DNA from 3 places in the Bacillus sp. DTU_2020_1000418_1_SI_GHA_SEK_038 genome. Region 2 is predicted to be linked to each of the others. Evidence: riboswitches for the same ligand, from Rfam matches in the RefSeq annotation. Region 2 holds a riboswitch; each other region holds the start of a gene.
What was found. A riboswitch is a leader RNA that binds a small molecule or an ion and turns the genes downstream of it on or off. The one in region 2 is predicted to bind S-adenosylmethionine.
Positions count from the first base shown of each region.

Region 1: it holds a riboswitch for S-adenosylmethionine, as region 2 does, so the genes downstream of both, RRV45_RS11360 (methionine biosynthesis PLP-dependent protein) here and metK (methionine adenosyltransferase) in region 2, are expected to answer to the same signal.
Region 3: it holds a riboswitch for S-adenosylmethionine, as region 2 does, so the genes downstream of both, RRV45_RS20275 (OsmC family protein) here and metK (methionine adenosyltransferase) in region 2, are expected to answer to the same signal.

Region 1 is NZ_CP135435.1:2,288,740-2,295,009, reverse strand. It holds gene metH (methionine synthase) at 1-306, opposite strand, end outside; gene RRV45_RS11370 (bifunctional homocysteine S-methyltransferase/methylenetetrahydrofolate reductase) at 284-2,149, opposite strand; gene metC (cystathionine beta-lyase) at 2,161-3,345, opposite strand; gene RRV45_RS11360 (methionine biosynthesis PLP-dependent protein) at 3,342-4,454, opposite strand; SAM riboswitch class I at 4,533-4,652, opposite strand; gene RRV45_RS11355 (2-oxoglutarate dehydrogenase E1 component) at 5,054-6,270, shown strand, end outside.
Region 2 is NZ_CP135435.1:3,489,817-3,496,086, reverse strand. It holds gene RRV45_RS17440 (alpha/beta hydrolase family protein) at 1-501, shown strand, start outside; gene pckA (phosphoenolpyruvate carboxykinase (ATP)) at 595-2,181, opposite strand; gene RRV45_RS17430 (thiol-disulfide oxidoreductase DCC family protein) at 2,416-2,790, shown strand; SAM riboswitch class I at 2,885-3,078, shown strand; gene metK (methionine adenosyltransferase) at 3,262-4,461, shown strand; gene asnB (asparagine synthase (glutamine-hydrolyzing)) at 4,646-6,270, shown strand, end outside.
Region 3 is NZ_CP135435.1:4,081,692-4,087,961, reverse strand. It holds gene RRV45_RS20295 (Ig-like domain-containing protein) at 1-463, opposite strand, end outside; gene RRV45_RS20290 (hypothetical protein) at 731-859, shown strand; gene RRV45_RS20285 (nucleoside hydrolase) at 1,536-2,483, shown strand; gene RRV45_RS20280 (nucleoside hydrolase) at 2,512-3,426, shown strand; gene RRV45_RS20275 (OsmC family protein) at 4,358-4,810, opposite strand; SAM riboswitch class I at 4,934-5,072, opposite strand; gene RRV45_RS20270 (DUF7713 domain-containing protein) at 5,925-6,270, shown strand, end outside.

The DNA of each region.
Region 1 (6,270 bases), 1.2 Mb from region 2:
GGCAATGAGTGCGGCTTTTTTATTAATCTCATAGGCTTTATGACCTATATCATATTCATCAAGTACAATACTTGTTGCACCGAACGTGTTCGTTTCAATTATATCTGCTCCTGCTTGTAAATATTCAATATGGATTTTTTCAATCACTGCAGGGGAGGTAATATTTAAATTTTCATTACAGCCATCAAATTCCTCACCGCCGAAATCTTCAGCAGTTAAATTGGCGTTTTGAAGCATCGTTCCCATTGCGCCATCCATAATGAGTATTTTTTTCTTAAGCTGTTCAATTAATAATGACTTCTGCATGTTGTTTCCTCCTTGCAATTTTGGAACTTGCTTTTTGGGCATATGCTGATAATTCAACCGTTAATTCATAGCGCATAAACGGGGTAATTAAATAGATACCGTTAAATAATTCTGCGGCAGCATCAATTAGAGACTTAGTTATGGCAATGCCTTCTCGTGCTGCATGGACTGGATCATCCTTACAGTCAGCCATAATTTTCCTTATGGAGTCGGATATTTTGATCCCTGGAACTTCATTATGCAGGAATTCCGCATTTTTATAGCTGATTAATGGCATCAGTCCAATATAAATCGGATTATTTAAATGCTTAACGGCTTGATGGACCTCGATTAATTTTTCCTCAGAGAATACGGGCTGGCTAATAAAATAATCTGCCCCATATTCAATTTTCTTCTCTAGCCGCTGAACCGCCTTATCGACTGATCTGACATTAGGGTTAAAGGCTCCGCCAATTGAAAAGGCAGCTTTCTCACCTAAATCTTTTCCTAAAATGGAAAGACCTTCATTCAACTGCTTAATCATCTGGATTAATTCAAATGATGATAAATCATAAACGGAGGACGCACCAGGAAAGTCTCCAACTCTTGCTGGATCTCCTGTTACAGCTAATACATCATGTAAACCGAGTGTATGCAGTCCCATTAAATGGGACTGCAGACCAATGATATTGCGATCTCTGCATGTAATATGCACCAATGGTCTTACTCCAATTTCCTTTTTAACAAGATAGCCGAGAGAAGAATTACATACTCTCGGAGAAGCAAGAGAATTATCCGCTAACGTAATCGCATCAATGCCGACATCCTTTAAAGCTTTTGCTCCCTCGAAAAATTTATCTGTATTTAATTTCTTTGGCGGGTCAAGCTCCACAATAATAGAAGATCTCTCCTTAACTATGTCATGTAAGGGAGGGTTTTCTCGAATCGCAGCTGAAGGATTAGTAATTTTTATTTCACTGCGTTTTTTGATCGTTTTTTCTACAATCGGCGGCATCCCTTTAAGCTCAGCAGAGAATGCCCGAATATGATCAGGAGTCGTTCCGCAGCAGCCGCCTAATAGGCGAATACCTTGATTTCGAAAATCTCTTGCCGATTGTTTAAAATATTCTGAATCCCCTTCATAATGAAATTTCCCATCCGTATAGGCCGGAATACTTGCATTAGGATAGGAGGATAAAAATGCTTGCTTTGGCAGAGGTACATTTTCCAATGTCAGAAGCATATGATAGGGGCCGAGCCGGCAATTTAACCCGACAACATCAGCACCTAAATTTTCTAATCTCGTTAGGGCCTCGGAAACTGGAGTTTGGTCTTGCAAAATACCAGCTTCATGAAGCGAAACTTGAGCAATGATCGGTAAATCTGTTTCTTTACGAGCAATGGTCAGCACATTTTCAAGCTCTTCGAGGTCATAATACGTTTCTAGTAATATACTATCTACACCTTCAAGCAGGAGGCAATAGAGCTGTTCTCTAAAGCTTCTTTTTATTTCCTCCAGAGCGACCATATTTGGTTTAATACCTCTAATACCGCCAATTGTTCCAGCGACAAATGTATCCTTTTTTGCTGCTTTCCTTGCATTTCTGACTGCAGCGGTGTTAATTTCCTTTACACTATCTTCAAGCCCATACCTTTGGAGCTTTAAATAATTGGCAGCATATGAATTTGTCTGAATCAGATCTGCTCCAGCATGGATATACGCCTCATGAATCTGCTGGATCTGTTCCGTATGGGTGAGATTTAAATTCTCAAAGCAGCTATCCGTCCCATACGAATAAAGAAGAGTTCCCATCGCGCCATCTGCTATTAATATTTCATTTTTCAATCTATCTAGGAAACTCATTGTCATCCTCCTTAACGGTACTCCTGTTCTAAAACCTTAACAGAATCAGCTAAAGCTGAAGTGATGTCATTAATGATATCATCGGGATTTTCTAATCCTACTGAAAGCCTTAGCAATCCGCTTTTAATCCCTCTTTGCTCACGTTCAGCTTCTGGCATCGCAGCATGGGACATTTTTGCAGGGTAGGAGAGGATGGACTCAACAGCTCCGAGGCTGACTGCAAAAACAGGGATTTTTACCTTTGAAATAAACTCCCTAACTGCCGACTCATCCTCAAGTTCAAATGACAGAACAGCTCCTGGACCATTTGCTTGCTCCAATTGAATTTGATATTGCGGATGCTCTTCAAAACCAGGGTAAAATACTTTTTTAATTGCTGGATGATCCCTTAAAAATGAAGCAATTTTTCGCGCTGAATTCATAGAGTGTTCTAGTCTGACATGTAAAGTTTTAATTCCCCTTAAAACAAGCCAAGCATCTTGAACGCCTAGAATAGCACCAAATGAATTTTGCAAGAATCCTAGTTTTTTAGCCAGTTCAGCGTCCTTCACAACTGCAAGGCCAGCAACAACATCACTATGTCCCGATAAAAATTTCGTGGCACTATGTAAAACAACATCTGCTCCTAAAGAGAGCGGCTTTTGTAGGGCAGGCGTTAAAAATGTATTATCAACAAATGTTAAAGCTCCGTGCTTTTTTGCGAGTGTAGTTATCGCTTTTATATCAGTCACCTTTAATAGTGGGTTGGAAGGAGTTTCCACGTAAAACACCTTCGTATTAGGCTGAATAGCTTTTTGAACTGCACCTAAGTCAGTCATATCAACAAATGTATGTTCAATGCCTAATCGGGTAAGTACTTGTGTAACGAAACGATAGGTACCACCATAAACATCCTCCGTTATTAAAACGTGATCATCTTGTGAGAGGAGTAAAAATGCAGTTGAGATTGCAGCCATTCCGGAAGAAAACGCAAAGCCATGCGTTCCTTCCTCAAGATCCGCAATAACTGTTTCAAGTGCTTCACGAGTTGGATTCAGACTTCTTCCATAATCATATTTTCCAAATGTATCAAAGTCAGATTGGTGAAAGGTAGAGGCATGGTTAATAGGTACACTCACCGCACCAGTTACTGGATCATATTTATGATTATTATGCAAAAGCTTTGTTTCAAAATGATAGCTAACCTCGTTACTCATAGTGCAACACCCTCCATAACTTTAGCGAATGCCAATTCTAAATCCTGGATAATATCTTCAGCATTTTCGATGCCTACGGAAAAACGCAATAAACGGTTACAGACTCCGGTTTCAATTCGAATTTGTTCAGGGATATCTGCATGAGTTTGGGTTGCAGGGTAGGTGATAAAGCTTTCCGCACCCCCAAGGCTTTCCGCAAAGGATATTAAGGAAAGACTTTGTAAAAACGGATTTACATAAGATTCGTCCTTAATTCGAAATGAAACCATCCCTCCTCGGCCAGGATAGAGCACATCGGTTACAACATCATGTTCAGATAAATAACGGACAATTTCCTGAGCATTCTTTTCGTGACGCTCCATCCGCAGCGCAAGTGTTTTCATTCCGCGTATGAGAAGCCATGAATCAAATGGGCTTAGTACCGCACCTGCTGCATTGTGGTGCATGGCTAATAATTCACATAACTCTTTTCCTTTCGCAACAATTAATCCGGCTAACACATCATTATGTCCGCCTAAATACTTCGTGGCACTGTGGATGACGATATCAGCACCAAGCTTTATTGGCTGCTGTAAAACAGGGGTATAAAATGTGTTATCAACAAGCAGTAAAAGCTGATGCTTTTTCGCAAACTCAGCCACTACTCTAATATCAGTTTCCTCCATTAATGGATTTGTAGGGGTTTCAATGAAAATAGCCTTTGTATTTGCTGTGATTTCCTTTTCCAGACTTTCAGCTGAAAAGTCCTTAGTATATTTACAATTCAAGCCCCATTTCTTATAACCTTGCTCGAATAAACGATATGTACCGCCATATAGATCCTTTGAAACGATTAATTCATCGCCTGATTGGAACAGGGAGAGGACGGTAAGGATTGCACCCATACCTGAACTGCATGCATAGCCTTGATCTCCTTCCTCAAGCTCAGCAATTGCCTTTTCCAATATTGTTCGTGTTGGATTTCCTGTTCGAATATAATCAAATCCAGTAGACTGGCCAATTCCGTCATGCCGATAGGCCGTTGAGAGATAAATGGGCGGGTTAACAGTCCCAGTAACTGTTTCACTTCGGTTTCCAATTTGCGCAAGAATCGTATCTGTCTTATACATTGTCAGCACTCCTTTTTATTGAAAAAAAATAAAAAGCCTTCTTAAGAAGAAGACTTTTCATTGTTTACATAGTCACTCTTCTTATCTTTCAAGTTTTAATAAAAACTTGCAGGAATTAGCACCTTTTCAATCTATTTTTAGCGATTGATGGTTGCTGAGGCGTCTTCGGGCCTTACCCTCGACCTCTCTTGATAAGAAATCATTTTCAATTTTCTATTAATATTACACGTTAACATTCAGAAAAGTCAATCCTCTTTAAATAATAATTTGTTTATCCATATTGAGATGACACATAGTTAGCATTTGTGTAAGCGTTGTCTTTATTATTATATCAAGCTAAAGAATCGTTTATGGATTACTTTACTAAAATAGGTTTTTTTAAAACAAATATTTTCTACTATATCCATGTTTAAAACCTTTGAATAACAAACTTTTACGTGTTAAAATGGCTTTGGAAATTATTTGTACCCTAAAAATATTATTATTCTTGTAATTCTCAATTAAGTATTGCCAATTACCAATTTACTCATTTAATCGTTTTTTAGGGAAAGAATAATGGACATAGAACTTTTCAAATATAGTGGTGGAGGTTTTTTTACATGAAAAAGCCATTGAATGGTGAGAGACCTTTTAATCAAGGATTTTATGGTCCAAACCTTGGCTATGTCATTGAGTTATACGAAAACTATTTGCAAGATCCTAACTCCATTGATCCAGAAATGAGAGCCTATTTTGATGAGACGGGATCACCTGTTACTGAAATTAAAGATTTCCCTAAGTCAGAAGCAAATGTAACATTTACAAACTCTAATGTATTAGAGAAAACTTTAGCTGCTATTCGTCTTGCGGATAATATTAGATTTTACGGGCATCGTGCAGCTGATATTTATCCATTAAAAAATCATGAACCAGAAAGAAAGCTCTTTGAACTTTCTCGATATGGTTTAACTGAAGAAGACCTAAAGGCAATCCCAGCTAATCTTATTTGTACAGAAGCAAAGGTTCCACTAAGAAACGGACATGATGCGATTGAATATTTGAAAAGTGTGTATATGGGCACCATCGCTTTCGAATTTCATCATGTAGATGATGAGAATGAGAAGGAATGGCTCAGGAAAAAAGTAGAATCAAATGAATTAAATCTAAACTTAAAAGCAGAAGAAAAGACGAAAATCCTAAGAAGACTTACAGAAGTAGAGGAATTTGAAAAGTACCTTCACCGAACATTTGTAGGTCAAAAACGATTTTCCATTGAAGGACTTGATTCGATGGTTCCTTTATTGGATGAAATTGTTTCCGAATCAGTCTCAAATGGTACTAAAACAATAAATATTGGGATGGCACACCGTGGACGCCTTAATGTGCTTGCACATGTTCTGGGAAAGCCGTATGAAATGATATTCGCAGAATTCCAGCACGCTCCTAATAAAGAGCTTGTTCCATCTGAAGGCTCCATTGGCATAAGCTATGGCTGGACAGGGGATGTAAAGTATCACCTTGGATTGGACAAGCAAATAAAAGATGAAAATACAACTATCGCGAGGTTAACTCTTGCAAATAATCCGAGCCATTTAGAATTTGTCGGTGCTGTTGTTGAAGGATATACACGGGCAGCACAGGATGATCGAACGAGCAAAGGATATCCTGAAGTAGATTTCAGATCAGCTCTCTCTATTATAATACATGGGGATGCAGCCTTCCCAGGTCAGGGAGTTGTCGCAGAAACATTAAACCTTGGCCAGCTAAAAGGTTATGACACTGGGGGATCCATACATATCATTGCGAATAATACGATTGGATTTACGACAGAATCCTA
Region 2 (6,270 bases):
GAAGATCGAGAGGACGCCTTTTCAGCTTTCAAACTATTGCAATCCCATCCGCGTATTAAGGACATACATATTTTTGGCTTTTCAAGAGGAGGCGTTATGGCTTTATTAACGGCCATTCAATTTCCAGAGACAAAATCGCTTGTTACCTGGGGTGGAGTTAGTGATATGTTCCTAACCTATGTGGAGAGAGAGGACTTGCGGAGAATGATGAAAAGGGTTATTGGTGGAACCCCAACGAAATTTCCGGAAAGATATGAATCCCGGACACCGCTTTTTCAATTGGAAAAGCTTGAGACCCCGACATTAATCATTCACGGTGAACAGGATCATAATGTCTCCGTTGAACATGCTTACAGGCTTGAGAAAAGATTAAGATCATTAGGAAAGGAAGTAGAAAGCTGGTATTTTCGAGAGTTTACACATTTTTTTCCACCAGCTGTAAATCGGAGAGTTGTAAGGGATTTAACAAATTGGATGAAAAGCCAGCAAGAAAGGTCTTAATATAAGTGAAACTTCAAAAAGTGGGGGTCTTACCGCCCGTTAATTTGCGATAAAAAGGGTGTCCACTCGGGACACCCTAATTTTTATACTATATTAAGCAATTGGTCCGCCCTGTTCTTCGATTTCAGCAGAAACGTTTGAGAATTTTTTGAAGTTTTCACGGAATTTAGAAGCTAATTCCTTTGCTTTTTCATCGTAAGCTGCTTGGTCAGCCCATGTTTTGCTTGGCTGAAGAACTTCATCAGGAACACCTGGAACATGTAAAGGAATTTCAAGACCGAAGATTTCGTCTTTAATCGTCTCTACATTATTTAATTCGCCTTCTAGAGCGGATTGTACCATAGCACGAGTGTAAGCAAGCTTCATACGGTTACCAACGCCATATTCGCCGCCAGTCCAGCCGGTATTTACAAGGAATACTTTTGCATTATGCTCATCAATTTTCTTGCCAAGCATTTCAGCATACTCTGTTGCAGGAAGCGGAAGGAATGGTGAACCAAAGCATGTTGAGAATGTTGCTTGTGGTGAAGTAATTCCGCGCTCTGTACCAGCAAGCTTTGACGTATATCCGCTTAGGAAGTGGTACATCGCTTGCTCTTTTGATAATTTAGCGATTGGAGGCAATACGCCAAATGCATCAGCTGTTAAAAATACAATTGTATTCGGATGACCAGCAATGCTCGGGTCAACGATATTATCGATTGCTTGCAGCGGGTATGCAGCACGAGTATTTTCAGTTAGGGTGTTGTCATCATAATCAGCAACACGAGATTCGCTGTTAATTACAACATTTTCAAGCACAGAACCGAAACGGATTGCATCAAAAATTTGCGGTTCTTTCTCGCGAGTTAACCCAATGGTTTTTGCATAGCATCCACCTTCAATATTGAATACGCCATTAGGAGACCACCCGTGCTCGTCATCACCGATAAGACGGCGATTAGGGTCAGCAGATAATGTTGTTTTACCAGTTCCTGAAAGTCCGAAGAATAGTGCTACATCTCCTTCTAGACCAACGTTTGCAGAGCAGTGCATTGGTAATATTCCGTTTTCTGGCAATAAATAGTTCATAACAGAGAATATAGACTTTTTAATTTCGCCAGCATATTCTGTTCCGCCAATTAATACGGTACGGCGTTCGAAGGAAACAATAATGAATGTTTCAGAATTTGTGCCATCTACAGCTGGGTCCGCCTTAAAATTTGGAGCGGAAATAACTGTGAATTCTGCCTGATGATCTAATAAATCCTCATCTGTTGGGCGAATGAAAAGCTGATGAGCAAATAAATTATGCCAAGCATATTCATTAATAACTTGAATGGGAAGGCGATGTTTTTTGTCAGCACCGGCGAATCCTTTAAATACAAAAACTTCATCTTTCTCTTTTAAATAGGTTATTACCTTATCATATAGGCTAGAAAATGCCTCTTCTGAAATTGGCTGATTGACATTTCCCCAATCCACTTTATCTTTCGAAGAAGCTTCTTCAACAATATATTTATCTTTAGGGGAACGTCCTGTATATTTTCCGGTAGTTGCACAAACTGCACCAGTCGAAGTGAGTGAACCTTCTTTACGATTTAATACCTTTTCCACAAGCTGCGGAACAGATAATTGTACTTGAATATTATTTCCCTTTAATAATTCAGTTAATTTATTCGGAATGCTAACAGAGTTCATCTGAAGAATACCTTCCTTTTACATTAAATTTATGAAAGACATTTCAATTTACGAATAGTATAACACATTTGGATGATTAATCTATACTAATTGTGGTTTTTTTCATTAAATATTTTTCTCTGTTTGAACAATAATAACTTCGATTAATGCAGAAGCTCGTTATGTACCACACCAATTTTATAGAGATAAAATATGTTAAACTAACATATAATTATATGATGGGGGTGGTGTTAGGTGAAAACGATTGCATTATACGATGAAACATGCAGTTTATGCAAGGAATCTAAACGATTTTTTGAAAAAATTGATTTTTTTCAAAAAATTAGCTGGGTTTCATTACAGGAATATGAAAGAAACGGCCATCCATTACTGTTCGATAAAATCAGCTTACGAAGAGAGCTTCATATTATTTCTTCCAGTGGAAAAGTCCGTAAAGGCTTTGATGCAGTGAGATATATACTCTTGCTTTCTCCTCCATTAAACCTATTAGGATTATGTTTATTTCTTCCTGGGATGTCGTTTGCAGGTAATCCTATATATAAATGGATAGCTAAGAATAGACATAAGTTTTTAAGGAAAAAATGCGACAATGGCAGTTGTTCCTTATGATGTACATGGACACAAAAAAAACACCAAAATTAATTAAGAATTTTATTGACTTCTTTTTATATATTAAGTTATGATTTATCCTTGAACGGATACTCTCTTATCCCGAGCTGGCGGAGGGACAGGCCCGATGAAGCCCAGCAACCTGCTATTAGAATTAACTTTATTTTAGTTGATTAAAGTTAAGCCTCCGGCGGATGCCTTAGATTTTTTGGCGTAAATATGCCAAGGCAAATTTGATTAGCAAAGGTGCTAACCTGACGCAAGGATTTATTCCTTGAACGATAAGAGTGAAAGGCGCGAATCGATTTGCTTCAACCTTTTCACATGGATGAAAAGGTTTTTTATTTTGCAATTTGATGAATGGCTTTCGAAAAGCCAGCACGCTTTATAATAAAAACTCCAAATTTATTTCATACTACTTAGGGAATGAGTTCCGTATCAAATGTTTTTATATAAAGGAGGAACATCAGCATGTCAACAAAACGTCGTTTGTTTACATCTGAATCAGTTACTGAAGGTCATCCGGATAAAATTTGTGACCAAATCTCTGATGCCATTTTAGATGCCATTTTAGCACAGGATGCAAATGCACGTGTAGCTGCAGAAACGTCAGTTACAACAGGTTTAGTTCTAATTGCAGGAGAAATCACTACATCTTCTTATGTAGATATTCCAAAAATCGTTCGTGAAACTGTCAAAGAGATTGGCTACACTCGTGCCAAATACGGTTTTGACTCAGAAACTTGTGCGGTATTAACTTCTATTGATGAGCAATCACCAGATATTGCGATGGGGGTTGACCAAGCTTTAGAAGCTCGTGAAGGCCAAATGACTGATGAAGAAATTGAAGCAATTGGTGCAGGTGACCAAGGTTTAATGTTCGGGTTTGCATGTAACGAAACAAAAGAGCTTATGCCGCTTCCGATTTCCTTATCTCATAAATTAGCTCGCCGTTTAACTGAAGTTCGTAAAGAAGAAATCCTTCCTTACCTTCGTCCAGACGGAAAAACACAAGTAACTGTAGAATATGATGAAAATAACAAGCCTGTACGCATTGACACCATTGTTATTTCTACTCAACATCATCCTGAAATTAGCTTAGAGCAAATTCAGCGTAATATTAAAGAGCATGTCATCAATCCAGTTGTTCCTAAAGAACTAATTGATGAGAATACAAAATACTTTATCAACCCTACAGGCCGTTTCGTAATTGGCGGACCACAAGGGGATGCTGGCTTAACTGGCCGCAAAATTATTGTTGATACTTACGGTGGATACGCTCGTCACGGCGGTGGAGCATTCTCTGGAAAGGATCCTACAAAGGTTGACCGTTCCGCTGCTTATGCCGCTCGTTATGTGGCAAAAAACATCGTTGCTGCGGGTCTAGCTGATAAAGTTGAAGTTCAGCTTGCTTATGCAATCGGAGTAGCACAGCCGGTATCTATTTCAATTGATACTTTCGGAACAGGTAAAGTAGAAGAAGACGTGTTAGTTGACTTAGTTCGCAAAAACTTTGATCTTCGTCCAGCTGGCATTATTAATATGCTAAACCTGCGCCGTCCTATTTATAAGCAAACTGCTGCTTACGGTCATTTCGGACGCACCGATATCGATCTTCCTTGGGAGCGTACAGATAAAGCAGATGCATTACGTGCAGAGGCTTTAAAATAATATTAATAGAGCGGAAGCTACATTTTTGATGTAACTTCCGCTTTTTTTATTCGTCTTATGTTAAAGATGATTTTAAATTTCTATTCTTCCCCATTCCTTACAAACACCTTCCTCTATTTCTCTAATCAATAAACTAATAAATTAGCACTCATCATCTAAAAAAGTGTAAATGGGTGATAAATGAATGAGCGGCTTTAGTGGATTTGTAAAACGAAAAAATGACAATGTAGATACCTTGAAAAGTGAATCAAGTTTTTATGACGGTGAGCATGTTATTTTCCATTATTTAAGGTGTGATGAGAAACCTTGTCCCTATCAACATGACCGATATTGGATTGTATTTACTGGAGAAATTACTAATATAAATGAGCTTAAAGGTGAACTTTCTGAATGTGCAAATTCTGTTCAGGAGATATTATTAATCTTATACAGACAATTAAAAGCAAAAATAGTGGAAAAGCTCCGTGGATTGTATGCTCTTGTTATTTGGGATGATCAGGATAAGGTTCTGTTTGGTGCCAGAGATCCTTTTGGGATTAAACCTTTTTACTATTATGAAGGAGTTGAAGGGATATACTTTTCCACTGAAAAGAAAAGCATTTTAGAAATTATTCAAATTGAAGTATTGAATAAAGATGCTTTACAGCAATATTTAACCTATCAGTTTGTCCCGGAGCCAGATACGATGACAGATGAGATCCGAAAGCTTGAGCCTGGGCATTATTTTATAAAGAAAATCGATACCCCGATGGAGATTATTTGCTATTGGAAAGCTTCCTTTCATCCAGTATTGAAACAAGAAGCTGAATTTATTCGAGAGATAAAAGGAGCCCTTTATCAGTCTATTCAATCGCATACGCAAAGCGATGCGCCGATTGGGTCCTTCCTCTCTGGGGGCATTGATTCCTCTATTATTGCTGCGATCGCAAAGGAATATCATCCAGACTTAAAAACATTTTCTGTTGGATTTGAGCAAGCAGGATTTAGTGAGATTGACATTGCGGAGAAAACAGCTGAAAGGCTTGGGATCGAAAATATTAGCAGGATCATTAATCCTGAAGAATTCATTAGGGAGTTGCCGAATATTGTTTATTCTTTAGAAGATCCGCTTGCAGATCCAGCCTGTATTCCGCTTTACTTTGCTTCTAAGGAGGCAAGTAAGCATGTAAAGATTGTTCTATCAGGAGAGGGAGCTGATGAATTATTCGGCGGCTATAATATTTATCGTGAACCACACTCCTTAAGGCTTTTTCAATATATACCTAATTTTATTAAGAGAGTTTTGAGGACGCTGGCTTTTTTTCTGCCAGAAGGGATTAGGGGAAAAAGCTTTATTGAGCGTGGGGTTACCCCCTTGGAAGAAAGATATATTGGGAATGCTAAGATTTTTTCCGAAGCAGAGAAACGTATGTTTTTCCGAGAATATAGAGATGTCCTAAGTTATACGAATATTACAGCTCCCCTATACAAAGAGAGTGCTTTATATGATGCGATTAACAAGATGCAGTACATCGATATCCATACTTGGCTAAGGGGAGATATTTTATTAAAAGCACATAAAATGACTGAGGCCCATTTATTAGATTTGCGGGCCCCGTTTCTAGATAAAGAGGTATTTGAGATTGCCTCTCAAATACCGAGCAGTTTAAATATCGCCAATGGAACAACTAAGTATATTTTGCGAAAAGCAGTGGAAGGAATTGTACCAGCTCATGTCTTAGACCGAAAAAAATTGGGCTTTCCTGTTCCGATCAGATTTTGGTTAAAGAGTGAAATGTATGATTGGACGAGAACAATAATTCGTGAAAG
Region 3 (6,270 bases), 590 kb from region 2:
GCTTGCGGATTTCTCTTGTCAGTTCATGGTAGGCCTTTTCGGTGTCGTCATTTATTAAATTTCGATCTAGTTGATTGGCTAGAGCTTGCTGTTTCTCCTTAATTTTTTCTCCAGCCGTAAGCGCGTCAATATACGACATGGTTCGGTCGATATGCAGCTTTACGTTTTTTTCCAGATCAGCCATGTATGTATTCTTTTGAGCAGCAGGCAGTGTTTTAACGGCGTTTACAGCTTTATTATAAGCTTCCTTAGTTGCATTGTAAGCTGCCATGGGGCGCGTTTTCCCATCTGCACTTCCTTCAATAGAAATTGCCCATTTTAAAATCGTTCCTAATTCCTTGGCTTCCTTCACCAGCTTGTCCACATTACTGGCTGCAGCCGCCCCAACAGGTGAAGAAGCGACAAATGCAGAGCTTGTTATCATTGAAGCGCTCACTACTTTAAGTGCTTTTTGTTTCCTCATTAGCTATTCTCCTTAATTCAAAAAAGTGGGATTTTTGGTAGTGTTTATATACGTATAGTACCATTTTAAGAGATTTTTGGGGGGAGATAAATAGGAAAAAGTGGGCTAGGTGGGGCTTTTCCTTGCTAGAGAATGCTATTTTCAAAGGTCAAAGCCATGTTAATGTCAGCTTTTTTAAATATTTGGATGGGAATGTGTATGTGTTCATAATATTTAAACAATCGTTTGATTAATATGGGCTGGTGTCTGTGGGGGGGTGCGCCACAAGTGGAATTGGCTGACAAACCAGTCGATTTGGCTGACAACCGCCTGGAATTGGCTGATAAACTCCTCAATCTGGCTTACAAACTACCAAATTTGGCTGATAAACCCTCCATTCCCCCTGCAAAAGTTTAATTTTAATCTCACATTATGTATTTTGAGTGGTCAAAACAGGATTAGTATAACTTAGATTACAAAACAACTTAATAAAAGCACATTTTTCCATAGGATAAATGAACATTTGGCGGATAATGTGTATGTGTTTACAACATTTGATTAAAATGTGCTTTCATTTGGAACGGTCACAGTGACAACCTGAAAAATTTTGTTTTACAGTATGTTTCATATAATCAATCGTTTGATTGAATGCCGAGAAGCCTTGTGTGGCAAGGCATGTGGTGTTAATCAAACGATTAATTAAGAAGGGCAGGAAGATAGAGCGAGAAAGTTTATGGATGCTTTGGCATTGCTATGATAGGTATGACCCAAAAATAAAGCACTCAAATTTAGTAGATACCAATGCTGTCGGTCTGTGTTCTTTTATATAAGGAATGTTGAAATGGTCTCATTTACCTTTGAGATCGTTTTTCTTTTTTATGTGAAAATTTGATATTATAAGATTGTGTTATGTTGAGCATTCTTTTTTGTCATCGCTTTCAATCAAAAGGGAGGATATGCAAATTGAAATCAAGTGGTTTTATTCTTAAATCACCATTTTAGCTCGATTGATATATGCCCTATGAAAGCATAATAAATAGTAGATTCTTTATGTGTGGCATTTACAAAGTAATGAAAAGGACGGTATTTTTCTATGCTAGAAAACAAGAAACGCAAAATTATTCTTGATTGTGATCCAGGTCATGATGATGCCATTGCTATTTTGCTCGCAGCAGGGAATCCAAACATCGAATTAGTCGGTATTACAACTGTAGCAGGGAACGCTGAAGTGGAGAAAACAACAGCGAATGCCCTAAAAGTTTGTGAGATTGCTGGCATGTATGATGTACCTGTTTTCCAAGGAAGCGGTCAACCGCTTGTCAGAAAACGCGAAACTGCTCCCGATATTCATGGAGATTCCGGAATGGACGGACCGGTCCTGCCAGAGGCTACTAAAACGATTGAAGAGGAACATGCTGTTGATTTTATTATTCGAAAGCTAATGGAATCAGATGGGGATATTACACTCGTTCCTACTGGCCCGCTAACGAATATTGCGATGGCTATGAGACGTGAACCGGCTATCCTTTCTAAAATACAGGAAATTGTCATCATGGGTGGAGGAACGTTTGGCAACTGGACTCCAGCAGCAGAATTCAATATTTATGTGGATGCGGAGGCTGCAAAGGTTGTTTTTGAGAGTGGCGCTCCGATTACGATGATGGGGCTTGACCTTACTCATCAAGCTTTAGCGACTCACGAGGTTTGCGAACGCATTGCTGCGATTGACAATCCCGTTGCGCAATTTGTGAACGAACTACTGGTGTTTTTCCGCAAAACGTATTTAGAGGTATTTGGATTCGAACATCCACCTGTACATGATATTTGTTGTGTAGCGTATTGTATCGATCCTTCTGTTGTTGAGACGAAAAAGTTGCGTGTGGATGTGGAGACAACCGGGGTTCATACTTACGGAATGACCTTAGTAGATATGCACGGTGTAACCGACCGTGAACCAAATGTCAATGTTGCCTTGAAACTAGACCATGCGAAGTTTTGGAATATGGTCACTGAGGCACTTCAAAGTTATACTAAAAAATAATTTAAATTGTTGAATGGTGGGATTTGTTTTGAAACCGATTATATTTGATGTTGATACGGGAATTGATGATGCATTAGCGATGTCTTACTCCATAAACTCTCCAGAACTAGAGCTGCTTGGTTTTACGACCTGTTTCGGTAACGTACCCGTAGAAGAAGCGACTCGTAATACACTTACCGTTCTGGAAAAAGTAGGAGCGGGAATACCTGTTTATCAAGGGGCTGCTCAACGATTCGTGCGCGGCGAAAAAGAGGTTTGGGCGAGACATGTCCATGGAGAGGATGGAATAGGCAATACGTTGAAGAACGAACCGACGACTCAAGCGATGAGTCAATTTGCCCCGGATTTTATGATCGAACAGGTGAAAAATCGCCCGCATGAAATAACGATCATTGCTGTGGGACCACTGACAAATCTTGCTTTAGCGATCCAAAAAGCACCGGAAATCATCCCGCTCGTTAAAGAGGTCGTTGTGATGGGTGGGGCTGTAAAAGTACCAGGGAATGTAAATGCGTATGCTGAAGCGAATATCATCGCAGACCCTGAAGCAGCTGACTATGTTTTCTCATCTGGTTTAAACGTGACTCTTGTAGGATTAGATGTAACCTTGCAAACATTATTGCCACTATCAAGGGTGAATGAATGGCGTGAGACTGGAAAAGAAACGGCTCATTTTTTTGCGGATATGACTGAGTTTTATATCGGATATTATGAGAAATATTATCCAGGGATCGCCGGTTGTGGTCTTCATGATCCACTTGCCGTGGGAGTTGCCATTGATCCAAGCTTTGTAAAGACGGAAACGATGAATGTAAAGGTTGTTTTAGAAGGAGAAGAGGTAGGGAGAACCATCGGTCATCCTGAAGGTGAACCTAAGATTCGCGTCTGTACAGAAGTAGAAGCCGATCGATTTTTGGAACATTTTCTAAGTAGAGTTGTATGATTTAAGTTGAATTCTTCCACATACCAACACTAGATCCCCCAGAAAAGCGGACTGATTCGCTTTTCTGGGGGGTTCTTTTTTTCGTTAACCGAATGGTCACAGTGATACTGGGAAGATATTCAACAATCGTTAGATAGACCTTTGCTATTATCTATACCTAGAGGGTCTAATTAATCGTTTGATTAAACAGTCCCAATCCCTTGTCCTGCCTGGCTTTGAGTGGATTTAATTAAACGTTTGATTAATATGTAATTGCCTAATTTTAATAATTAGTATGATACAAACATAGTGAGATCCTGTGCGATCAATGCAAGAGGACCTTTAAACAAACGTTTGATTGAACAGTCCCAATCCCTTGTCCTGCCTGGCTTTGAGGGGATTTAATTAAACGTTTGATTAATATGTATGTTCGTATTTATATATCAATTTAAAGCAATGGCCAAATTTTAATAATTATTATGATACAAACTTAGTGAGATCCTGTCACGGTGCAAGATGGCCTTTAAACAAACGTTTGATTGAACAGTCCCAATCCCTTGTCCTGTATGGCTTTGAGTGGATTTAATTAAACGTTTGATTAATATGTATGTTCGTATTTATATATCAATTTAAAGCAATGGCCAAATTTTAATAATTATTATGATACAAACTTAGTGAGATCCTGTCACGGTGCAAGCTGGCCTTTAAACAAACGTTTGATTGAACAGTCTCAATCCCTTGTCCTGTCTGGATTTAAGGGGATTTAATTAAACGTTTGATTAATAGAGACCTGAAAAGTATTAGCGGAATAAAGGATCATTTCGTCGCAGTGACGCCCGGGAAAATCCTGTTTCACATTAGTCGTATATTAAAAGAGACACACAAGAATTTAATTTTCCTGTGTGTCTCTTATTAGTTTATATATTCGTATTTTTATCTTTGCGGCCGTATTTTATTTAACAGGCTGATGAACAACCATTTTTGAAGAAACAAGATTCACAGGATTGGCAATCGTGTCGCCGACAGGACAATGATCTTCAACGAATGCTTTAAATGCTTCGACTTTATCTTCTGGGGCATCCGTTTCGATATGAAACGTATACAGTATGGATAAGAATCCTGGTCTTACATCAGATTTGTTAAAAAACCCGTCTAGGTCAATATCTCCTTCTAATTCAACCCAAAACTTTTTAAGATCGATATTGAATTGCTTCGCATATGTTCTCGCTACGATTGACTGGCACGCACCTAAAGCGGACAGAAGTAGTTCCACCGGATTCATTCCTTTATCAGTTCCTCCTAAGGTTGCTGGCTCATCCACAATCACTTTATGCCCTCTCGATTCTGTTTCCACTAATACGTTTTCTTTTAAAACTGTTTTTGCTTTAAATGTTGAAATGGCCATCTTTTTCTCTCCCTTTCCAATTTGGATTTCATTTACTTGCTTTACAGCTTTGGAAAAACGACAACTCTTCTTTACGATAATAGAAGGGTGCATTACGAAACGTGAAGCCATTTTGCCAACACCTTCTTATCTTCGGAATGAGCAGCCACTCTTCTGAATTTGGCACCAGGGTTCTTCGCAATCTGAGTGATGTCTGACCTCGCTTTAAAACCTGGATGCCGAGAGTTCGCGGGGGTAGTCTCACCCTCTATCTGGATAAAAAGAGTTTAATTCGTAGTATAACAATAGGAATTATTGTATTTATATTATCACAAAATTCAATTAAGTCAAATTATTTTTTGTGAAATTAGTACCGATCCGCGTTGATAAAGGGTTTGGAAAAAAGTCTATTAGGATATTAATTGTAATCAAGCACAATAATCTAGATGCGCCTATTCACTTTATTCCAGGAGGAAATCCTGTATTTTTTTACCACGTTCAGGGATGTAATTTTTGGAAGTGAGATCATGAAAAGTTCACTTATATAAGCAATGTAGAGAGATTTAGGTGCCACCTGTGGGAATTGGCTGACAAACCAGTCAATTTGGCTGACAACTACCTGGAATTGGCTGACAAATTCAAAATCTGGCTGACAAACTGCCCAATTTGGCTGATAAACCTTCAGCCTCTCTGTCAAAGTGAAGTTTTTATCTAACAATATGTCGTTTAAGTGGCCTAAACAGGCTTAGGTACAACTTAGATTACAGAACTGATAGATTAGAGTACCTTTTTCTGTGTGATTTTGTATTTTCTGAAGGGGAGATGAATCTTCGAAGGATAATGTGCAATAAAGCCAATCTTAAGCTTAATTTGTTGTATGAATAAATTGAAGGTTTTACTATGTGGTAATAAAGAACGCGGAGCAAATGATCGGATTTAGCTAATTTTTTGAATTGAAAATGATAATATCAATCTAGCAACTACAAAAACCGGATGGACGGTTGACGCTCCCTGTAAGAAAAGGGGTGTTTGATAGGCTGGCGTACAAAGCAATGAACATGCTATTGCAATTTTGCATTTTTCTAATCCAATTGTCATTATGATAAAATAGAAGAAAAACTAAATAGGTGAGCATATGGACAAGTGTGAGCGCTGCGGAACGAATGAAGTAAAAATCATATTGAAAGACGGGGCAACTAGTAAGCGATTATGTAACAATTGCTACAACGAGATTATGTCCGATGAGCTAGGGGTAGACCTAGAGCAGTTGATAGAAAGCTTTTCATTGAAGGATTATCAAGGTGTAAGCAGAACTTTCTATGTGGAAAGGCGACTGCATCCAGTCGGGCTTTACTTGGAGGCTGCGGAGGACATAAAGTATGGTTACAAATTTGCTATCCATGGTGAATTGGATTCCAATCAGACAGAATTACTTACTAAGCTAATTGAAAAGACTCGAAAAGGTATCCATATGCAACAAG